DNA from 3 places in the Pseudomonas sp. RL_15y_Pfl2_60 genome. Region 1 is predicted to be linked to each of the others. Evidence: predicted binding sites of a transcription regulator. Region 1 holds the regulator's gene; each other region holds the start of a gene.
What was found. The regulator FliA, encoded in region 1, starts transcription of late flagellar genes. The targets are predictions, from matches to a motif close to CTAAAGTTTNNNNNNNNNNNGCCGNTAA.
Positions count from the first base shown of each region.

Region 2: the regulator FliA is predicted to act here: its motif matches at 4,190-4,217, upstream of AACY26_RS16175 (methyl-accepting chemotaxis protein).
Region 3: the regulator FliA is predicted to act here: its motif matches at 3,900-3,927, upstream of motA (flagellar motor stator protein MotA).

Region 1 covers NZ_CAXAOE010000002.1:791,839-798,394, forward strand. The annotation lists gene AACY26_RS08800 (chemotaxis protein CheA) at 1-660, opposite strand, end outside; gene AACY26_RS08805 (protein phosphatase CheZ) at 673-1,461, opposite strand; gene AACY26_RS08810 (chemotaxis response regulator CheY) at 1,481-1,855, opposite strand; gene fliA (RNA polymerase sigma factor FliA) at 1,985-2,731, opposite strand; gene fleN (flagellar synthesis regulator FleN) at 2,728-3,558, opposite strand; gene flhF (flagellar biosynthesis protein FlhF) at 3,672-4,973, opposite strand; gene flhA (flagellar biosynthesis protein FlhA) at 5,029-6,556, opposite strand, start outside.
Region 2 covers NZ_CAXAOE010000005.1:435,853-442,408, forward strand. The annotation lists gene AACY26_RS16165 (2,4'-dihydroxyacetophenone dioxygenase family protein) at 1-134, opposite strand, end outside; gene AACY26_RS16170 (mechanosensitive ion channel family protein) at 713-2,344, shown strand; gene AACY26_RS16175 (methyl-accepting chemotaxis protein) at 2,454-4,136, opposite strand; gene AACY26_RS16180 (AraC family transcriptional regulator) at 4,456-5,388, shown strand; gene AACY26_RS16185 (tyrosine-protein phosphatase) at 5,450-6,556, opposite strand, start outside.
Region 3 covers NZ_CAXAOE010000006.1:195,911-202,466, forward strand. The annotation lists gene AACY26_RS17330 (class I SAM-dependent methyltransferase) at 1-552, opposite strand, end outside; gene rsgA (small ribosomal subunit biogenesis GTPase RsgA) at 722-1,753, shown strand; gene motB (flagellar motor protein MotB) at 1,858-2,883, opposite strand; gene motA (flagellar motor stator protein MotA) at 2,894-3,745, opposite strand; gene AACY26_RS17350 (HDOD domain-containing protein) at 3,962-5,479, shown strand; gene AACY26_RS17355 (rhodanese-like domain-containing protein) at 5,640-6,455, shown strand; gene asd (archaetidylserine decarboxylase) at 6,539-6,556, shown strand, end outside.

The DNA of each region.
Region 1 (6,556 bases):
GCTAGCTGAAACCTCGCCCGCGGCGAACTGGCCCTTGCCGTGCAATTGATCAAGTAGCGACTCAAACTCATCGTCAGTGATTTCATCACTGGCCGCCGGGGCATCGACCTGTTGCGGAGTTTCGCCAAGGGCGTCGAGCAACTGTTCAAATTCGCTGTCGGTAATATCGTTGGAAGTTGCGGCAGTCGATGCTGCGGCAGTCGACACTGAGGCAGTCGGTGCAATGACCGGTTCGGCAACTGGCGCTGGGCTAGCGGCACCTGCTGCAGGCGTTGGCTCAGCCAACTGGGCCAACGCGGCCAATAGCTCCGGGGTCGCGGCAGTGGGCGTGACACCTTCACGTACTTCACTGAACATGCCATTGACGGCGTCCAGCGCTTCAAGCACGACGTCCATCAACTCCGAATCGACCCGGCGCTCACCTTTGCGCAATATATCGAAGACGTTTTCCGCAATATGGCAGCACTCCACCAGCTCATTAAGCTGGAGAAAACCGGCACCGCCTTTAACTGTGTGAAATCCCCGAAAAATCGCATTGAGCAGATTCATATCATCCGGGCGGCTCTCAAGCTCAACCAACTGCTCGGACAATTGTTCGAGTATCTCGCCGGCCTCTACCAGGAAGTCCTGGAGAATTTCTTCATCGGCGCCGAAGCTCATATGGACGTGCTCCTAAAATCCCAGACTGGACAACAGATCATCGACGTCATCCTGACTTGCAGCGACGTCATCAAGCTTATCGGCATGAATCTGCGGACCTTCACCCTGAGATGGATTTTTTTCTTGTTGTTTTTCTGCACGCAATGCTTCCTGGTCATGTTCGATGCCTGCATAGCGATCAACCTGAGTGGCCATGAGCATCAACTTGAGCAGATTGCTTTCAACTTCAGTGACCAGCTGGGTGACGCGCTTTATCACCTGGCCAGTCAAGTCTTGGTAGTCTTGCGCCAAGAGGATGTCGTTCAAGTGCCCTGACAACTTGCCACTGTCTCGTTCGCTGTTGACCAGGAACAACTCGACCCGCTTGGCCAGCTCACGAAAATCCTCGGCGCCCATCTCGCGGCGCATGAAACGCCCCCAATCGGCACTCAGGCTTTGCGCTTCGGTTCGGATATCATTAACCAGCGGCGCGCTTTGCTCGACCAGATCCATGGTGCGATTGGCCGCATCTTCGGTCATCGTCACCACGTAATTGAGGCGTTCGGTTGCGTCGGTAATCTGCGAGACTTCAGTCGCATGCGGTAGGCGCGGGTCAAGCTGGAAGTTGACTATTGCGCTGTGCAACTCGCGCGTCAGCTTGCCGACTTCGTGATAAAGACCACGGTCGCGCACTTTGTTCAGTTCATTGATAACCTGGACCGCATCACCAAAATTGCCGCGTTCAAGGCTTTCGAGCAATTGGTGGGCATTACTTTTCAGGGTCGATTCAAAGTCACCCACTTGGGAATCATCGTGTTCCATAACAACCTCAGCGCAGACATCAGCCGTTTACACGCTCAAATATCTTTTCTATTTTTTCTTTAAGCACTTGAGCAGTGAAGGGCTTCACCACGTAGCCATTCACACCGGCTTGCGCAGCCTCGATGATCTGGTCACGTTTGGCTTCAGCGGTCACCATAAGTACTGGCAGTTGTTTCAACCGTTCATCCGCACGCACTGCGCGCAACAACTCGATACCGGTCATTCCCGGCATGTTCCAGTCAGTCACCAGAAAATCGAAACTGCCGCTTTGCAGCATTGGCAGTGCGGTTGTGCCGTCATCGGCTTCAGCAGTGTTGGTAAACCCCAGGTCACGCAGGAGGTTTTTAATAATGCGGCGCATCGTTGAAAAGTCATCAACGATGAGGATTTTCATGTTCTTGTCCAAGTCGACCTCCGTACCTTCCCCAGTGCATTCAGCAGCCTGAATGCACCCTATAATCGTGAAACCGGCCTGGCTAGGCACATGCGTGCCTCGCTATACAAGGTTTTCAGTATCCAACTATTATCCGGCTCGCCACTCACCCAGGCGCGCGCGCAAACGTGCGGCGCATTGGCTGTGCAATTGACTTACCCGAGACTCACTCACGCCCAGCACTTCACCGATTTCCTTGAGGTTGAGTTCTTCGTCGTAATACAACGAAAGAACCAATTGCTCGCGCTCTGGCAAGTTGCCAATTGCATCGGCAAGTGCTTTTTGAAAGCGCTCTTCCTCAAACTCGCGTGAAGGCCCTGACTGACCGTTACTTACATCTTCATGCAGGCCGCTATTTTCTCCGTCCTCAAGCAGGTCGTCAAAACTGAATAGGCGGCTGCCCAAAGTGTCGCCAAGAATGCCGTAGTAATCTTCGAGACTCAATTGGAGTTCGGCCGCAACTTCGTGATCTTTAGCGTCACGACCTGTTTTTGCTTCAATTAATCGAATTGCATCACTGACCATGCGGCTATTGCGATGCACCGAACGCGGTGCCCAATCACCTTTGCGCACTTCATCGAGCATTGAGCCGCGGATACGAATACCGGCAAAAGTCTCAAAACTTGCACCTTTGGAGCCGTCGTATTTTTTTGAAGCTTCAAGCAAGCCGATCATCCCGGCTTGAATCAAATCATCGACCTGGACATTCGCGGGCAAGCGCGCCAAAAGGTGATAGGCAATCCGCTTGACCAGTGGCGCATACCGTTCAATCAGCTGATGTTGCAAGTCTTTACCTTGCGCTTTGCTATACATTCGAAGTCCAGACGCCGCTGTCATGCCGGCGTGTCAGTAGCAGGTTGTTGCACCAGACGCTCGACAAAAAACTCCAGATGCCCGCGCGGATTGGCAGGTAAAGGCCAGGTGCAGACCTTCTGGGCTATTGCTCGAAACGCCATGGAGCATTTTGAACGTGGAAATGCTTCAAAAACTGCACGTTGCTTCTGCACGGCTTTGCGTACCGACTCGTCATAAGGAACGGTGCCGACGTATTGCAGTGCAACATCGAGGAAACGGTCTGTGACCTTGCTCAGTTTAGCGAACAGGTTTCGCCCCTCTTGCGGGGTGTGCGCCATATTGGCCAGCACCCGGAAGCGATTCATGCCGTAATCGCGATTGAGCAGTTTGATCAGGGCGTAGGCATCGGTGATTGACGTTGGCTCATCACAAACCACCACCAGCACTTCTTGCGCCGCGCGAACGAAGCTGACAACCGAGTCGCCGATTCCGGCAGCGGTGTCGACAATCAACACGTCGATATTTTCACTGATGTCGCTAAACGCCTGGATCAAACCGGCATGCTGCATGGGTGATAACTGGACCATGCTTTGCGTGCCTGACGCAGCAGGCACAATGCGAATACCGCATGGCCCCTGGATAACCACGTCGCGCATGTCGCATTCGCCACTGATGACATCTGCCAGCGTACGCTTCGGTGTAAGCCCCAGCAGTACATCGATGTTCGCCAGCCCCAAGTCAGCATCCATCAGCATTACGCGCTTGCCTTCCTCGGCCAGCGCCATTGCCAGGTTGACGGATACGTTGGTTTTACCGACGCCGCCCTTACCACCAGTAACTGCAATTACTTGCACTGGGTGCATAGCCATTTAATTACGCTCCTTGTTCACGTTGGTCAGAAGCATCTTGTCCATTGAGCTTCGACTAAGATGAACACAACAAGCTTGCATGCAAGCTGTATCAAAGATCATGTGGTGACGCATCAACTCGCCTGTTTTGCCGGTTGCTGGTAAAGGCCCGCAAAGACTTCAGCCATGGTGTCTTCACAGGGTTCCTCTTGAGCTTGAAGGCCAACTGCGCGGCTGACCAACTGATGGCTGCGCGGCAGCTGTAAATCATCAGGAATGCGGGGGCCATCAGTCACGTAGGCAACTGGCAGGCGCTGACTCATCGCCAACCCCAGAACCTCACCCATACTTGCTGCTTCATCCAGTTTAGTCAGAATACAACCCATAAGCCCACAGCGCTTGTAACTATGATAAGCCGATTTCAGTACCTGATTCTGACTGGTCGCGGCCATTACCAGGTAGTTTTTCGCATTAATCGAGCGGCTCGACAAGGCTTCAAGCTGCATCCGCAGCGCCGGGTCATTTGCCGGCAAGCCTGCAGTATCAATCAAAACCACGCGTTTGCGCATCAAGGGCGTGATGACCTGGGTCAGCGATTGGCTGGGATCAACCAGAGTCACCGGCACATTAAGGATGCGGCCCAGGGTTTTCAACTGTTCCTGAGCGCCGATGCGATAGCTATCCAGGCTGACCAACGCAATATTCTGTGCGCCAAACTTCAGCACGTAGCGTGCGGCCAGCTTGGCAATGGTCGTGGTCTTGCCCATGCCTGCTGGCCCGACCAAGGCTATAACACCGCCCTGTTCAAGAGGCTCTTGCTTGGGGATCTGAATGGCGTGAGCCATATGCGCCAACAACATGCGCCAGGCCTGGCGAGGCTCGGCAATCTCGCTGACGCGCTCCAGCAAGGGCCGGGCGACGTCTGCCGGCAAGCCCATGCGCTGCAGGCGACGCCATAGATTGGCTTGTTGAGGCCGACGGGTTTGCATCTGGCCCCAGGCGATAGAACCGAGCTGGACTTCGATCAGCTCACGCAGACCAGACAACTCTGAACGCATGGCATCGATAGTGTTTTGATCAACCGCCGCAGCCGCCGCTTTGGAAGACGCACGCACGGCAGCATCCAGCGGGCTTTCAACCTGCGCCGACAACTCAGCAAATAGCTGCAAATCCTTGGCCACCTCAGGCTCAACGCGCAGGCTCAATTCAGCATGGGCCGCAGCAATTTTCGACTGTGTTTTGCGCAACTCGGTTTCCAGGGCAGGATTCGGTTGGCGCACCGGGGCCGCAGGAACCTGGTAATCCAGCGCAGCGGTCAACTCGACACCGCCTGCAACGCGGCGATTACCGATGATCGACGCATCAGCGCCCAGTTCTTCACGAACCAGCTTCATGGCTTGACGCATATCGGCAGCAAAAAAGCGTTTAACCTGCATACCTGTGACCTCGGTTTTGCGGCGGCTGGACAACATCTGTGCGATTCAGCACCGCTTAATTCTGACCCACCGTCGCAACGATGGTGACCTGCTTGTTATCGGGTATTTCCTGGTAAGCCAACACATGGGCATTGGCTACCGCCATTCGCGCAAAGCGCGAGAGCATCGCCCGAACCGGCCCGGCAACCAGAAGTATCACTGGCTTGCCAAGCATTTCCTGACGCTGCGCTGCATCGATCAAGGAACGTTGCAGCTTTTCAGCCATGCCCGGCTCCAGCAAGATGCCTTCTTCGGAACCTTGACCGGCCTTCTGTACGCTATTTAGCAATATCTGTTCCAACCTTGGCTCCAAGGTAATCACAGGCAGCTCGGGCTCTAGTCCCACAATGCTTTGCACAATTGCGCGGGATAGCGAAACGCGAACTGCTGCAACCATAGCGGCGGGATCTTGACTCTTTGGCGCGACATTGGCGATGGCCTCGGCGATGGTCCGAATGTCACGCACCGGCACCTGTTCCTGCAACAGTGCCTGCAGCACTTTAAGCAGGGTCGACAGCGACACCAACCCTGGTACCAACTCCTCGGCCAGCTTGGGCGAACTCTTGGCCAGTAGCTGCATAAGCTGCTGGACTTCTTCATGACCCAGCAATTCATGGGCGTGCTTGTGCAGCACCTGATTGAGATGGGTCGCAACAACCGTACTGGCGTCGACCACGGTGTAACCCAGCGACTGCGCCTGGTCACGCTGATTGACATCAATCCACACGGCTTCAAGGCCGAACGCCGGATCTTTGGCGGCAACCCCGTTGAGCGTGCCAAATACCTGCCCCGGGTTAATCGCCAACTCACGGTCCGGATAGACTTCCGCCTCCGCCACGCTCACGCCCATCAAGGTCAGGCGATAAGCATTTGGCTGCAGATCAAGGTTGTCGCGAATGTGCACCGAAGGCATCAAGAACCCCATCTCCTGCGACAGCTTTTTACGCACGCCCTTGATCCGCGCAAGCAATTGACCACCCTGATTGCGATCAACCAGCGGAATCAGCCGATACCCGACCTCCAGGCCGACCATATCGACTGGCATCACATCATCCCAACCCAGTTCCTTGACGTCCTGGGCACGCTGGGCTGGCAATTGTTCTTGCTGGCGCTGGACTTCCTTAACTTCCTCTTCCTTGACCTTGCGCTGCTTGTTGGCGATCCAGTACGCCGCACCGGCAGCCACCAGGCCCAGGCTGATAAAGGAGAAATGCGGCATCCCCGGCACCAACCCCATGGCAATCATGATGGCTGCAGCCACGGCCAATGCGCGCGGCGAGGCAAACATCTGGCGGTTGACCTGCGCGCCCATGTCTTCCGAGCTGGACACCCGGGTCACCATGATTGCTGCCGCCGTCGACAGCAACAGCGACGGAATCTGCGCAACCAGACCGTCACCAATGGTCAGCAAGGTGTAGACCTTGCCAGCATCGGCAAAACTCAAACTGTGCTGGAAGATACCAATGGCGATGCCGCCAATCAGGTTGATAAATAGAATCAGCAGACCGGCAATGGCATCACCACGCACGAATTTGCTGGCACCG
Region 2 (6,556 bases), on a different contig from region 1:
ACTCCGTTGTGTGTATCAAGAAACATTGGCGCAACGCTGATGCCGGGGTGCAGCAGGCCATCAAGGAAGGGCTGGGCGTTGCTTGAGATCGTGAGCAATTCGTCTTGATGGGTAAAGGTTTCTGGCAGGGCCATATCAGGTTCCTCGTTATTGTTTTGGCTTATCAACAGCTTCGGCTGTGATGGTTTGGCTAGAGGACGCAGTCAGCAGCATTGAGCCGAGCTTATGGAAATACCTCCAGCCATTGCTGCATCTTCATGTGCATAGCCTTGATTCTGGAACTTAATCAATTGCAAGTATTGGCATCAGCCGCCATATACTTGACAATTTGCGCCAGGTTTCTCAGCGCTGGTTCTCTCTGTGGTCCCCAGTAACTTGATGCCATTTGGTGCGCTGAAGCCCGCGCACGCTGCTGGCCGGTCAGACCATAAATTCAGTGCCAAGTGCACAGTTTGCAAGCCGGCTGATGGCTCCGCATCAGGTCTTTAATTGGTCTACGCTTGCGGTAAGTTGTACTCAAGCCCGCCCCTAGGATTTGAGCCGATCGGTTATTCCTTGCCTGAGGAGCACCGGTTTAGTTCGCTATTTGTTGTCGCTTTCGCTGTTGAATGATGTTCCCGCTCGCTTTTGTGCAGAGTCTTGAAACGCTCTTGCGTCAGCGCGATGGTGGGGGCCACAAAACTTGAGTAGTCCGCATGATGGAGAGTCAGTAATGCGCGTTGTAGGCAACTTCTGGATGGCTGTTTGCTGCTGTGTTCTGTGGTTAAGTTGGTTTTCTGTGGCCTCTGCTGAAGATGCCTCGCCGATGGTTGCCGAAGGTGTGCCCGCCGAGTTGAAAATTGCTAACAGAAGCATCGTTGTGTTGCGTGCAACGCTGCTTAGCGAGACACCTGAGCAACGTGTCAGGCGCGCACGCGCGATTGTTGATGAGGCACTGGATGGCAATGAAGCGTTAGAGGTCAGGATTGAGCCGATATTGAAGAGTTACGTCGTCCTGCTCGGGCAGCGGCGTGCCTTTATTATTTCCCCCGGCGACATTGATACCGCAGCTAGCTCCGCCCGTGAGACCGCCGAGATAGCCGCCGAAAGACTGCGCATTGTGGTGGCCGAGACGCAGCAAACGCGCAATGTGCATTTTATGCTTATGGCCGCAGGCTTGAGCCTGGTCGCTACATTGATCTACGTTGTGCTGCTGCGTGGCGTGAGCTGGGTCCGGCGTATGCTCGCCAGCCAGTTGCCTCGCCTGATGCAGCGTCACACCAGCGCTCTAAAAGTGGGTCACACGCCGCTGATCGATATCAAGAATATCTATTATGTGGTTGATCGTCTTCTGTGGCTCTTGTACTGGATGTTGGTGCTGCTGTTCAGCTATCAGTGGTTGAGCTTTGTGCTCTCGCGATTTCCTTATACCCGGCCATGGGGGGAGGGGCTCAACGTTTACCTGTACAACTTGGCCAAGTACGTTTTGCAGGGTGTTATAGATGCCTTGCCGGGTCTGGCCATCGCCGTTGCCATCTTCTTTATGGCACGCGGGATTATTGGTTTTACCCGTAGTTTGCTGATGCGCATGGCGCGCCCCGGAACCATCAGTTGGCTGAGCGGTGAAACGCTGCAGCCGACGATGCGACTCACCTCCATCGCGATCTGGCTGTTCGCCCTGGCCATGGCTTACCCGTATTTGCCGGGCGCCGGAACGGATGCATTCAAGGGGCTATCGGTGTTGGTCGGCTTGATGATCTCACTCGGCGCATCCAGTGTGGTCGGGCAAGCCGCGGCGGGGCTGATCCTCACTTATTCGCGGACTTTGCGTCCGGGCGAGTTCGTCAGTGTAGGCGGGCACGAAGGCACGGTTACCGAGCTTGGCATGTTCACCACCACTATTCGTACCGGGTTGGGTGAAGTGCTGACAATTCCCAACGCGATGATCACCAGCGGCGTGACCAAGAACTATTCACGCACTGTCGATGGCACGGGCTACGTGGTCGATACTGTGGTCACCATCGGTTATGACACGCCCTGGCGCCAGGTCGAAGCCATGCTGCTTGAAGCAGCCAAGCGCACCGATGGCATCGTTCAGGCGCCAGCGCCGCAAGTGTTCCAGACTGCGCTTTCAGACTTCTATCCAGAGTATCGTTTGGTCGCGCAGGCCATCCCCAGCGAGCCACGCCCGCGTGCGCAATTGCTCAGTGTGCTGCATGCCCATATTCAAGATGTATTCAATGAGTACGGTGTGGCAATCATGTCTCCGCATTACTTAAGTGATCCGCAAGATGCCAAGCTGGTGCCCCGTGAAAACTGGTATGCGGCTCCAGCTCAGGCACCAAGCGCTGCCTCGGATAAATAAAGCGCGGTGCAGGTGGCAAAAGCTGCGCGCAATAAAAATGGCGACAGAGATTAATCTGTCGCCATTGTTGTGCTGCCTTGCTGCTAAGGCGAGTACCCGGTTTGGATTCTCAGATACGGAACTGGCGCGCCAGCGAGCCCAAGCGGTCACCCAATCCTGACAAGTGGCGCGCAGTTTGAGCGCCTTGTTGGGTTTCATCTGCCACGTTGTCCACCGCCACTGCAATCTTGTGCACGCTGCGGTTGATCTCTTCGGCCACTGCGGTCTGCTCCTCGGCTGCGCTGGCGATCTGCGCGTTCATCGCATTGATGGTGCCGATCAGCTGTGCAATGGCATCCAGCGAGGTGCCCGCATGGTTGGCTTGCTCGCGGGTTACATCGCCAGCGTCACTGGAGCGTTGCATCGACGTGACGGCGTCCTGCGTGCCTTTCTGCAAACGATCGATCATGCCTTGAATTTCTTGGGTGCTCTGTTGCGTACGGCTGGCAAGCGCCCGGACTTCATCGGCAACCACGGCAAAGCCGCGACCCGCTTCACCGGCACGCGCGGCTTCGATAGCAGCGTTAAGGGCGAGCAGGTTGGTCTGTTCAGCAATTGAGCGGATCACATCAAGCACGCTGACAATCGAGGTCACGTCCTTTTGCAAGGTATCCAGCGACAAGCCGCTGTCGCGAATGTCCTGCACCAGGGTGTGGATACGCTCGATACTGCCGTCGACCACCTTCTTCGCGGCCTGGCCTTCGGTGTCGGTCTTTTGCGCGGCCTCTGCTGCACCTTGGGCACTTTGCGCAACCTCTTGCGCCGCTGCCGACATTTCGTTGATTGCGGTGGCAACCTGATCGGTCTCGTGGCGCTGGCGCTCCATGGCATCTTCCGAACGCTGGGCTTGTGCCGATACCTGGCCGACCAGCTCGGTCAACTGGCTGGTCACATCGACCATCTGGCTGACCATGCCGTGAATCTTCTCGATAAAACGGTTGAACGAGCCCGCCAGTTGGCCAAGCTCGTCGTCGCCATTGATGGGCAGGCGACGGGTCAAGTCACCTTCACCGGCGGCGATGTCATCGAGGTTGTTCTTGATCTGCTGTAGAGGGCGCAGGAAGGTGTTGCTCAGCACCACGCCGGCAATACCGAACACCACCAGCAATATAATGGCGACCACCACAATGCTGCTGATGATGGTGCTGATGCGTTGGTCAATCGCAACTTGCACCTTGGCTATTTGCGCCTCGACACCGTCCAGATTGATCGCCGTGCCCAGGGCCATGTCCCACTTTGGCAGGTAATAGCTGTAAGCCATTTTCGGCACCATTACCGAGTCGTCAGTCGGCAATGGCGAGCTGTAATTTACGTAGTAGGTGTTGTCCTTGGCGACTCGTACCAACTCGCGGTTGATGTACACGCCGTTGGAATCGCGACGGTCGCTCAAGTTCTTGCCGACATCCACCGGGCTGTCGCCGCGGAACAGGCGAACCACATTGGAGTCATGGCCGAAGAAGTAGCCGTCTTTGCCGTACTTGATCTTCGACAGAATGGCGATGGCTTGCTCGCGGCTGGCCATATCGCCTGGCGCTGCGTTGTCGTACAGCGCCTGCACCGAGCCCAGTGCGATTTGCGAGTAATTCTGCAACTCATTGCGGCTTTCCTGCAGCAGGCGCTCGCGCGTTTCTTTGAGTTCCTGGGTGGCCAGGCTCTGCAACACCCACGCGGCGGCGCCGCTGATGACCAAGGCGAACAGTAGTACAGGTATCAGTGCCAGCAGCACCACTTTGGTTTTCAGTTTAAGCAGCATTCGGTTAATCCTCGTACAGCGCCAAAGGGCAGATTACTAGCGCGTCGAATACCTTATCGGTCGACTAGCCGAAAGATTGAGTGTGAATTGCTGCGCGGGGATGAATCGTCATCATCCAGCAAGTTTCAGTCGGATCCTTGTTGCTGGCTTTATTTCAAAATGTGTCATTCGTTTGTAACCTTACCGACATAAGTTGGCAGGCCAATAGCTGTGGGCCTCGGCGCCACGGCTGGTTTTCCTTGTCGGACGCGATGATCAAGTTGGAATTACTATGACGGCCGGAGCTACTCGCGGGAAAGTGGTGATCAGGTCTGATGACATGAACGCTGATGATTTTATGCAGCTGTCCTCAATGATGTTTGGCACTGTCTATGCCAACTTACCCCGCCTGGACAAGCGCATTAATATCGCTGGCGTCTATGGCCGCTATGAAGGGGTCAGTTTTCGCCACATGATTTATCGCGGAAACTTCACGATCGAGTTGCCGCCGATCAATGATGAAATAACCTTTGTGCTGCCTATTGCGGGCAAGATCATGTTCAACCAGGCAAGCGACTTGCTCGGTGTGCCCAGTGTTGGCATCGCCATGGACAAAGCCGACCTGCGCTCAACACGCTTTATCGACAGCCATGAACAATATGGCTTTTCCATTCGCCGGGGCTTATTTGCCGAACGGCTTTCAACGCTCTTGGGCAAACCCATCCTGAACAGTGTCAGGTTCCAGCCGATGGTGGATTTGAGCCAGCCCGCGTTTGCGGGCGTCAGGTCATTGCTGCAGTTTGCCACCGGCGCCGATGCCGAAGTCTTGATTAACTCCAGTTCCCTGATGCCGATGCGTATTCAAGAGATGCTGGTGGATGCGGTGCTGGAGAGCTGGCCACACAATTACACTGACTGGCTGCAACGCAAGGGGCCGCTTATTGCACCGCGTCATGTGAAGTTGGCTGTTGAGTTTATTCAGGAGCACCCGCACGCGTCAGTCAGCGGCACTCAACTGGCTGAGCTGACCAATGTCAGCCTGCGCGCCCTGCAAGATGGCTTTCGCCGTTTTATGGGCACCTCAATTGCGGCCTACCAAAGGCAAGTACGTCTGGAGCGTGCCCACAGCGCTATTATCCAGGACCCGACCCGCTCAATCGCCGAGATTGCCCTGGGTCTGGGGTTTACCAACGTGGGGCGCTTTAGTCAGTATTTTCAGAATGCCTTTGGGCAAAGCCCGCTGGACGTGAAGAACGGTGTGCGTAGGCGTTAACTTCGCCGCACACTCTGCCTTTATTCGAGGCAGGGCATGCGGCGAGTTAGCCATTCAGAATTTAGAAGGCAATGCTGGCGTTGATCTGGCCGCTCAGGCCACTGCTGTCACCGCCAGACAGCACATTGAAATCGGCACCCAGGGTCAGCGCCTGGTGCGATGCGCTGATGTTCATCCCGGCTTTGATCATGTTGTCTGAATCGAAGGCCGAATCCTGATCAATGCCCAAGCCTAATACGCTGGCCGAGCTTTTAACCTTCGGATCATTGAGCATGTGCTCATAGCCCAGTTGCAAGCCGGGCGTCACGCGCCAATCAGCAACCAAGCGCGACTCGAAGCCAAGCTTCACCCCGGCAACCACGCTGTTCAGGCTCTGGTCGGTGCTGTCGACGTCCAGCGCAAGTTCGCTGCCTTTTTCCTTGAAACCGTCGAGCTGTACATGGCTGGTGCGCAAGCCAATTTCCGGCTCAATGATCATGGAACCCTGTGTCATGCGGTAACCCAGGCTGCCCTTGGCACCATAGAAGCTGCCATGGGTGTCGCCCTTCGCCGTCCCGAGGCCGCCACTGAGGTCGCGCTTGCTGCTGTAGTCGATGTAGCCTGCATCGAGTTGGACGTCCAGATAGGCGCCACTTTCGAGGCTGTCGAAGGCATAGCGACTGCCCGCGCTGATAAAGGTTGAGTCGGTCTTTGCATCGCTACTGGCACTGCCGATGGTGCCCTTGTTGTAGCCAAATGCGAGGTTGGCGCTGGTGCGCTCGTTGAAGCGGTGAACACCACCGACCACCGCACCCTTGGTGTGTTCGTTACTGCTGGCGGTGCCATGAGAACCGTCGGTGCCCAGGTAACCGGCGAGGCCCGTCATCCACAGCGAAGATTCACCAGCCTTGAGGTTGTTACCCGCAGCATAAGGGCTCAAGGCATCGTCTATCAGCGAGGCCTGCCGGAGCAAGTAGGCGCTGGCATCGGCATGTACCTGGCCGCCCACTTGAGATTCCAGCCCGCCCAGGCTGCCAGCATCAATAGCCGACTGCAGATAGAAGTTATAGGCGCTGTAGGTGCCTGCAAGGCGGGTGTCTTGCAGGTTATTGAGCAGGGCTGCACCTGCAGCAGCGTTGCCGCTGAAGTGTTCCTGACCCGGTAGCGTGGCGTAGCGAACCATCTTGCC
Region 3 (6,556 bases), on a different contig from region 1:
GTGCTGAAACAGTGAACGAAGCAACGCCAGCAAATAGGATAATGGCGCGGTTTCGACCCCTACAAAGCGCCCTTCAGGAAACTGCCGGGCAAGCGCCAGTAATGGTCCCGCAGGGCCGCAGCCCAAATCGATAAACCGCAGCGGCTCAGGTTGTTGCACAAGGATATCGGTCAGCAATTGCGTACCCTGCGCGCCGGTCAGGTACAGCGGCACCCGCTCGCCAAAGCTATTCCAGTTGAGCAACAGCAAAGTCAAAAACACCAGCAAGAACACCCAGGACGGCAGTGGAGCACCACCAAAGGCCAGCAATGCAGGCACGAACGCCAGGTTCAGCCACCACCACCAACGCGACAACCCCAGCCAACGGCCAATACATGCCGCTATCAAGCCTTGCAGCAAACCAGCGGTCAGCCAGGCAAAGCGCCAGTCAGCAATATAGTTGGCCAGCAGCACAATGACCGCCAGTAACACGGTCGCCGCCAACTGTGCAAGCAGCGCTATCAATGCCGGATAACGCTGGGCCAGTCCGCGCAGCCCCTCAACCAACATCATCAATCCACTCCCACTTGAATACCGACATGATTTTATTGCCTGACTTTGTCGGCTGATGCGCTGCACAGTTTAGCCGGAGCACAAGCCTTTGCCTTGCCCGTGCTAGAATCACCGGCGAAATAAACGGCTGCAACTCTGCCCCCTTAAGCAACATACCTTCGGAACCTTCATGGCCAAACGCCAACTCAATCGCCGGCAAAACTGGCGCATCGAAAAAATCCAGGGCGAGCGTGCTGCCCGCGCCGCCAAGCGCGAATCACAAGCACTGCAAACGCTGGAAGGCGGCGACCTTGGCCCAGAGCAAACCGGGTTGGTCATCGCTCATTTCGGCGTTCAGGTCGAAGTCGAAGCGCTCGAAGGAGAAATGGCCGGCCAGGTCTTTCGCTGCCACCTGCGCGCCAACCTGCCGACCATGGTCACCGGTGATCGTGTGGTCTGGCGTCCAGGCAACCAGGGCATTGGCGTTATTGTTGCGCAACTTGCGCGCAACACTGAGCTGTGCCGTCCAGACACCCGCGGCCAGCTAAAACCGGTGGCGGCCAATGTTGATTTGATCGTCATTGTTTTTGCCCCCCTGCCAGAACCCCATGCCAACCTGATCGACCGCTACTTGGTCGCCGCCGAGCACGCTGGCATCCGCCCGCTGCTATTGCTCAACAAGGCTGACTTGATTGACGAACAAAACGCGGTTGCACTCAATGCAATGCTCGCGGTCTATCGCCAGCTGGGTTATCCGCTACTTGAGGTCTCGGCTCATCAGGGTGACGGCATGGAGCAACTTATGCAGCAGCTTGACGGCCATGTCAGCGTGTTCGTCGGCCAGTCCGGCGTTGGCAAGTCATCGCTGGTCAACAGCTTGCTGCCTGAAGTTGAAACCCGCGTCGGCCCGCTGTCCGAGTTGACCGGCAAAGGCACTCACACCACAACCACGGCGCGCCTGTTCCACTTCCCGGGCGGTGGCGAATTGATCGACTCCCCCGGAATTCGCGAGTTTGGCTTGGTCCATGTCAGCCGTGACGACGTTGAAGCTGGGTTTATCGAGTTCCACGAACTGCTCGGCCACTGCCGCTTTCGTGACTGCAAGCATGACCGAGAGCCAGGCTGCGCGTTACTCAAGGCGCTTGAAGAAGGCCGTATCCAGCCGCAACGCATGGCCAGCTACCGGCATATTCTGGCGAGCCTGCCTGAAGACGAGTATTAAAGAACAGGGCCTGCGCCCGGTGATGCCGGATCAGAATGCTCATGCATCACTCACCAGACAAACAAAAGCCGCGAAAACTCGCGGCTTTTGTTTGTCTGTCACTGCTAAAGCTCGGGCTTGTCGACCTTGAGCGTTCCGTCTTCAAAGATATTCAGACGCTGCTTGATTTCCTCAGAGGGCAAAATATCCTGGGGCGCAGGGCTCTCGGCATCAGGTGTGGCTGAAGCATCAGGCTGGTTAGCGTCCCCGGTGCCCTGCGCGCCATCAATGGCGCGCTGCGCCCGCTTGGTCAACACCACGATATCGATGCGTCGGTTGACTGGATTGAACGGGTCTTCACGATCAAACAGCGCTGAAGAGGCGTAACCCACCACCCGCGCTACCTTATCCGGGTCATACCCGCCCTCGACCAGCACTCGGCGCGCCGCGTTGGCGCGATTGGCCGACAATTCCCAGTTACCAAAGCCACCAGTACCAGCAAAGGGCTTGGCGTCGGTATGGCCGCTGACACTGATTTTGTTCGGCACCGCGTTGATGGTGTCGGTCAGCGCTAGCAGGATATCTTCGAAGTAGGGTTGCAGACGTGCGCTGCCGATGGCGAACATGGGCCGATTCTCGGCATCCATGATCTGGATACGCAAGCCATCCTGGGTGATTTCAAAGAGGATCTGATCCTTGAAATTACGCAATTGCGGGTCTTCGTTGACCTTATTTTGCAACTCCTGCAGCAACAGTTCCAGCCGTTCACGCTCCATCTGCTCGGCAATGCTTTCAGCCTTTTGCGGGTCAACCGAAGTGGAGTCGGCGTCCTCAGGCTGCACATCGGTAGCACTTTCCGACTCCTGGGGCTGCATCTCAGGATTCAATGTGCGGTCAGGCGAAGGGGTTGGCGAACCACCCAGATCAATCACATAAGGACTGGCACTTTCAGTGAAGCCAATCGGGTCTTGAAAGTAGCCGGAGATCAGCTTTTTCTGTTCAGGCGTGGCCGACGACATCAGCCACATGACCATAAAGAACGCCATCATCGCGATTGCGAAGTCGGCAAAGGCAATTTTCCAGGCACCACCATGCCCGCCGCCAACGACTTTCTTGACGCGTTTTACAATGATTGGCTGATTATTCTCCATGACTCAGCCTTTAATTCCCACGCATGGCCTGTTCAAGCTCGATAAAGCTTGGGCGGTGCGCCGGGTACAAGACTTTACGGGCGAACTCGACAGCCAGTGATGGCGGCATGCCGGAAGCAGACGCGACCAAACCCGCCTTGATCGCCTCATAGACGTTGACCTCCTCCTTGGCGTCATGGTCAAGAGAACTGGCCAGCGGGCCAAAAAAGCCGTACGAAGCCAGGATACCCATGAAGGTACCCGCCAATGCAGTACCGACCTTTTCACCGATCTCGGCGTTATTGGCTTCGGCCAGAACTGACATGGTAATCACGATCCCCAATACAGCAGCGACGATACCCATTGCCGGCAAGCCGTCGGCAATCTTCGCAACAGCATGGCTGGGATGCTCAAGCTCTTCTTTGAGGCTGGCGATTTCCATGTCGAACAAACCCTCAAGCTCGTGCGGCGCCATATTGCCGGACGACATGATGCGCAGGTAATCACAGATGTACGCCGTCATCCGCTCATCCTTGAGGATCGCCGGGTACTTGCTGAATATCGGGCTTGCCGCTGGGTCTTCAACATCGGCCTCAATGGCCATCATGCCTTCGCGCCGGCTTTTGTTAAGAATTTCGTAGATCAGTTTCAGCACATCCAGGTAATAGGCGTGCGTGAAGCGCGAGCTGAACATTTTCAACGACTTCTTGAACACCTGCATAAAGGTGCTGCCAGGGTTCGCCTGGAGGAATGCCCCCAAAGCCGCGCCCCCGATAATCAGCACCTCGAAAGGATGCACCAATGCCATGACATGGCCGCCAGACATGATGAAACCACCCAAGACGCTGGCGAACACCACTATGATGCCGATGATTTTTGCCATAATTTAAAACTTATCTGACCTGAAGTAAGGGAACGACCGAAAACCAACCCACGATGAACAAACAAGGTAGCAGGCTCCATGAGCACGACAGCGTTCGCTGGCGCGACTGGTTTTTCAAGCCTGTTACTCGGAATAATTAAAACAGCTCTTCTCTATATCGGAAGAATTGCGCGAGACTATAGTCAGTAAATAATAAAAGCCAGTTTGGCCCACCCAATGCCTAATCAAATTGCTAGACCGCGCACATTGAATGCATGGCTGGAGCTGTTAGAAAAACAGCCGCTGCCGGTACAGATTGAAAGCCGACAAAAAGTTCTGGCAGCGCTGACTGACAGCCGCCGTTCTTTGCGCGAAATAGCTGAATTGATTCAAAGCAGCCCAGCCTTGGCAATTAGCGTCCTGCGCGAAGCCAATACCTCGGAAAACAGCCTGGGCGAGCCGTCTGAAAGCCTCGAAAACGCACTCAACAGGCTTGGACTGCAGCGCACGCAAACCCTGCTTGAGCGCCTACCGGCCTTGAGGCGTGAAGAAATCCCGCTCGCATTGCGCCAAATCCAATTGATTAGCCAGCACGCCTCCCAGCAAGCAAGCGGCCTGTTTTCTAGCCGTCTGGCTCGGCTGTGGCAGGAGATTCACTGGGGAAGCCTGTTATTTCTGGCCCCGGCCTGGGCACTGATATCGGCCTATCCAGAATTGCTCAGCACCTGGGAGCAACGCGTGCTGGTTGAGGCCGAGCCCGCGCAAAAAGTCGAAATCGATATGCTGGGCGTGCCCCTGCTCCAGCTTTGCCTGGCCCTGGCCGAACGCTGGAAGCTGCCTGAATGGATTTGCTACAGCTACCGGCTGCTGCTCAATGACCGGCGGTTTCTGGCCAAAGCCCTGTTGATTGCTCGCGACAACGAACACCCATTGCACCAACAGCAATGCCTGGATGCGGACCCCGATCTGCAACGCTGGCTTGGCCAACCCGCCAACTGCATTCTCCTGGCCAACGGCCTGGCACTTTCAGCACACCACGCCTGGGATGGCCCACACAGCCTGCGCTGGCAGCAACTTACCGGTTTGTACTTGCAAGCTCCGGTTGCAGACCTGCAACAGTGGGTTCACCAACAAGCCGCTATCAGTGCGCGCAAACTGGTGACCACCGACCTTTGGCACCCAGCTCAAGCAATGCTTTGGCCTTGGCACGTCAGCCACCTGCAATCAGCCAAGCCGCCACCGGCCAGTGCTATCGACAAGGACGACTGGCGCCAACTCTGCCAGCAACTGCTCAGCGAGCCGAGTGCGTTTAACAATGTCCTGCAACTTACCTCCTGCGCCAGCCGCGCGCTGCACGCCAGCGGCATGCAGCGCGTCTTGCTGCTTTTGGCTGATCGCACACAAGGCAAGCTGGTCGCGCAACACCCCATTGGCCTCAATCAAACAGCCAACGGTCTGAGTCTTGATCCGCAACATAGCCAGGTGATCCGCACCCTGCTGAGCAAACCCGGCCAGCTTCGTCTGACCCCTGAAAATATGGCGCAGTTCTCGGCCCGCCTGCCCGGCGCGCTCAAGGAGCTATTTGCTGGCGAACATTTGTTGCTCAGGTCACTGGGCGCCAATGGCCGTGTGGTGATGATCGCGATCAGTGATTGCGGCGGTGCTGCGCTTGATGAGAGCCGCCTGCAACTCTTCGCCAAGACCAGCCAATGCATTGAGCGCGCAATCAGTAACTTCGCCAATCGCCGACGTTAAGCGGGCCGCAAAGATGCCGAGCACTCAGGCTTGACGCCTGCTCAGACCGCAACAGCGCAGCGGCAGAAACCTCTCGAATACTTGTTGTTCGAAGCTTATCCAGCCTTTCCGTTACAATGGCGCCCATTACCCCATCAGCAACCTATAACTGAGGTCCGGCATGTCCGCCTTCGCTGAACTCCCACTGGTTATTGAGCCTGCCGAGCTGGCCAGCCGCCTTGACGCACCTGAACTGATACTGGTCGATCTCACCAGTGCAGCGCGTTACGCATCCGGGCATATTCCTGGTGCCTACTTTGTCGATCCCAAGCAAACGCAACTGGGCCTGCCGCCAGCGCCCGGCCTGCTGCCTGATCAGGAAAGCCTGGAGCAGATGTTTAGCGAACTGGGGCATAATCCTAACGCCGTTTATGTGGTGTATGACGATGAGGGCGGTGGCTGGGCCGGACGTTTTATCTGGTTGCTCGACGTCATTGGACACAGCAACTATCACTACCTTGATGGCGGCTTGCTTGCCTGGCTCGCAGAAAGCCGTGAAGTCAGCCTCGTCCAACCGGCGCTGCACGACACCAAGGTTGAACTGACGCTTGATGAGAGCCCAATCGCCAGCCGCGAATACCTGCAAAGCCGCCTCGGCGCCAGCGACTTGGCGATTTGGGATGCGCGCGGGCCGAGCGAATACAGTGGCGAGAAAGTGCTGGCAGCCAAAGGCGGGCATATTCCTGGAGCTATCAACTTTGAATGGACCGCAGGCATGGACCCGGCTCGCTCGCTGCGCATTCGTCGAGACATGGCCGAGGTACTACACAAACTCGGTATCACGCCCGACAAAGAAGTGATTACCCATTGCCAGACGCACCATCGCTCGGGCTTTACCTACTTGGCCGCAAAAGCCCTGGGCTACCCCAATGTCAAAGCCTATGCCGGCTCCTGGGGCGAATGGGGCAACCACCCCGATACCCCGGTAGAATGCTGAGCCATCACGTATACGCACATTAGATTAGTCTGTGCAGTGCTTGCAGCATCGCGGCACTGCACAATCAAGAACGTCCCTAAGGAATTGCAATGAAACAACGC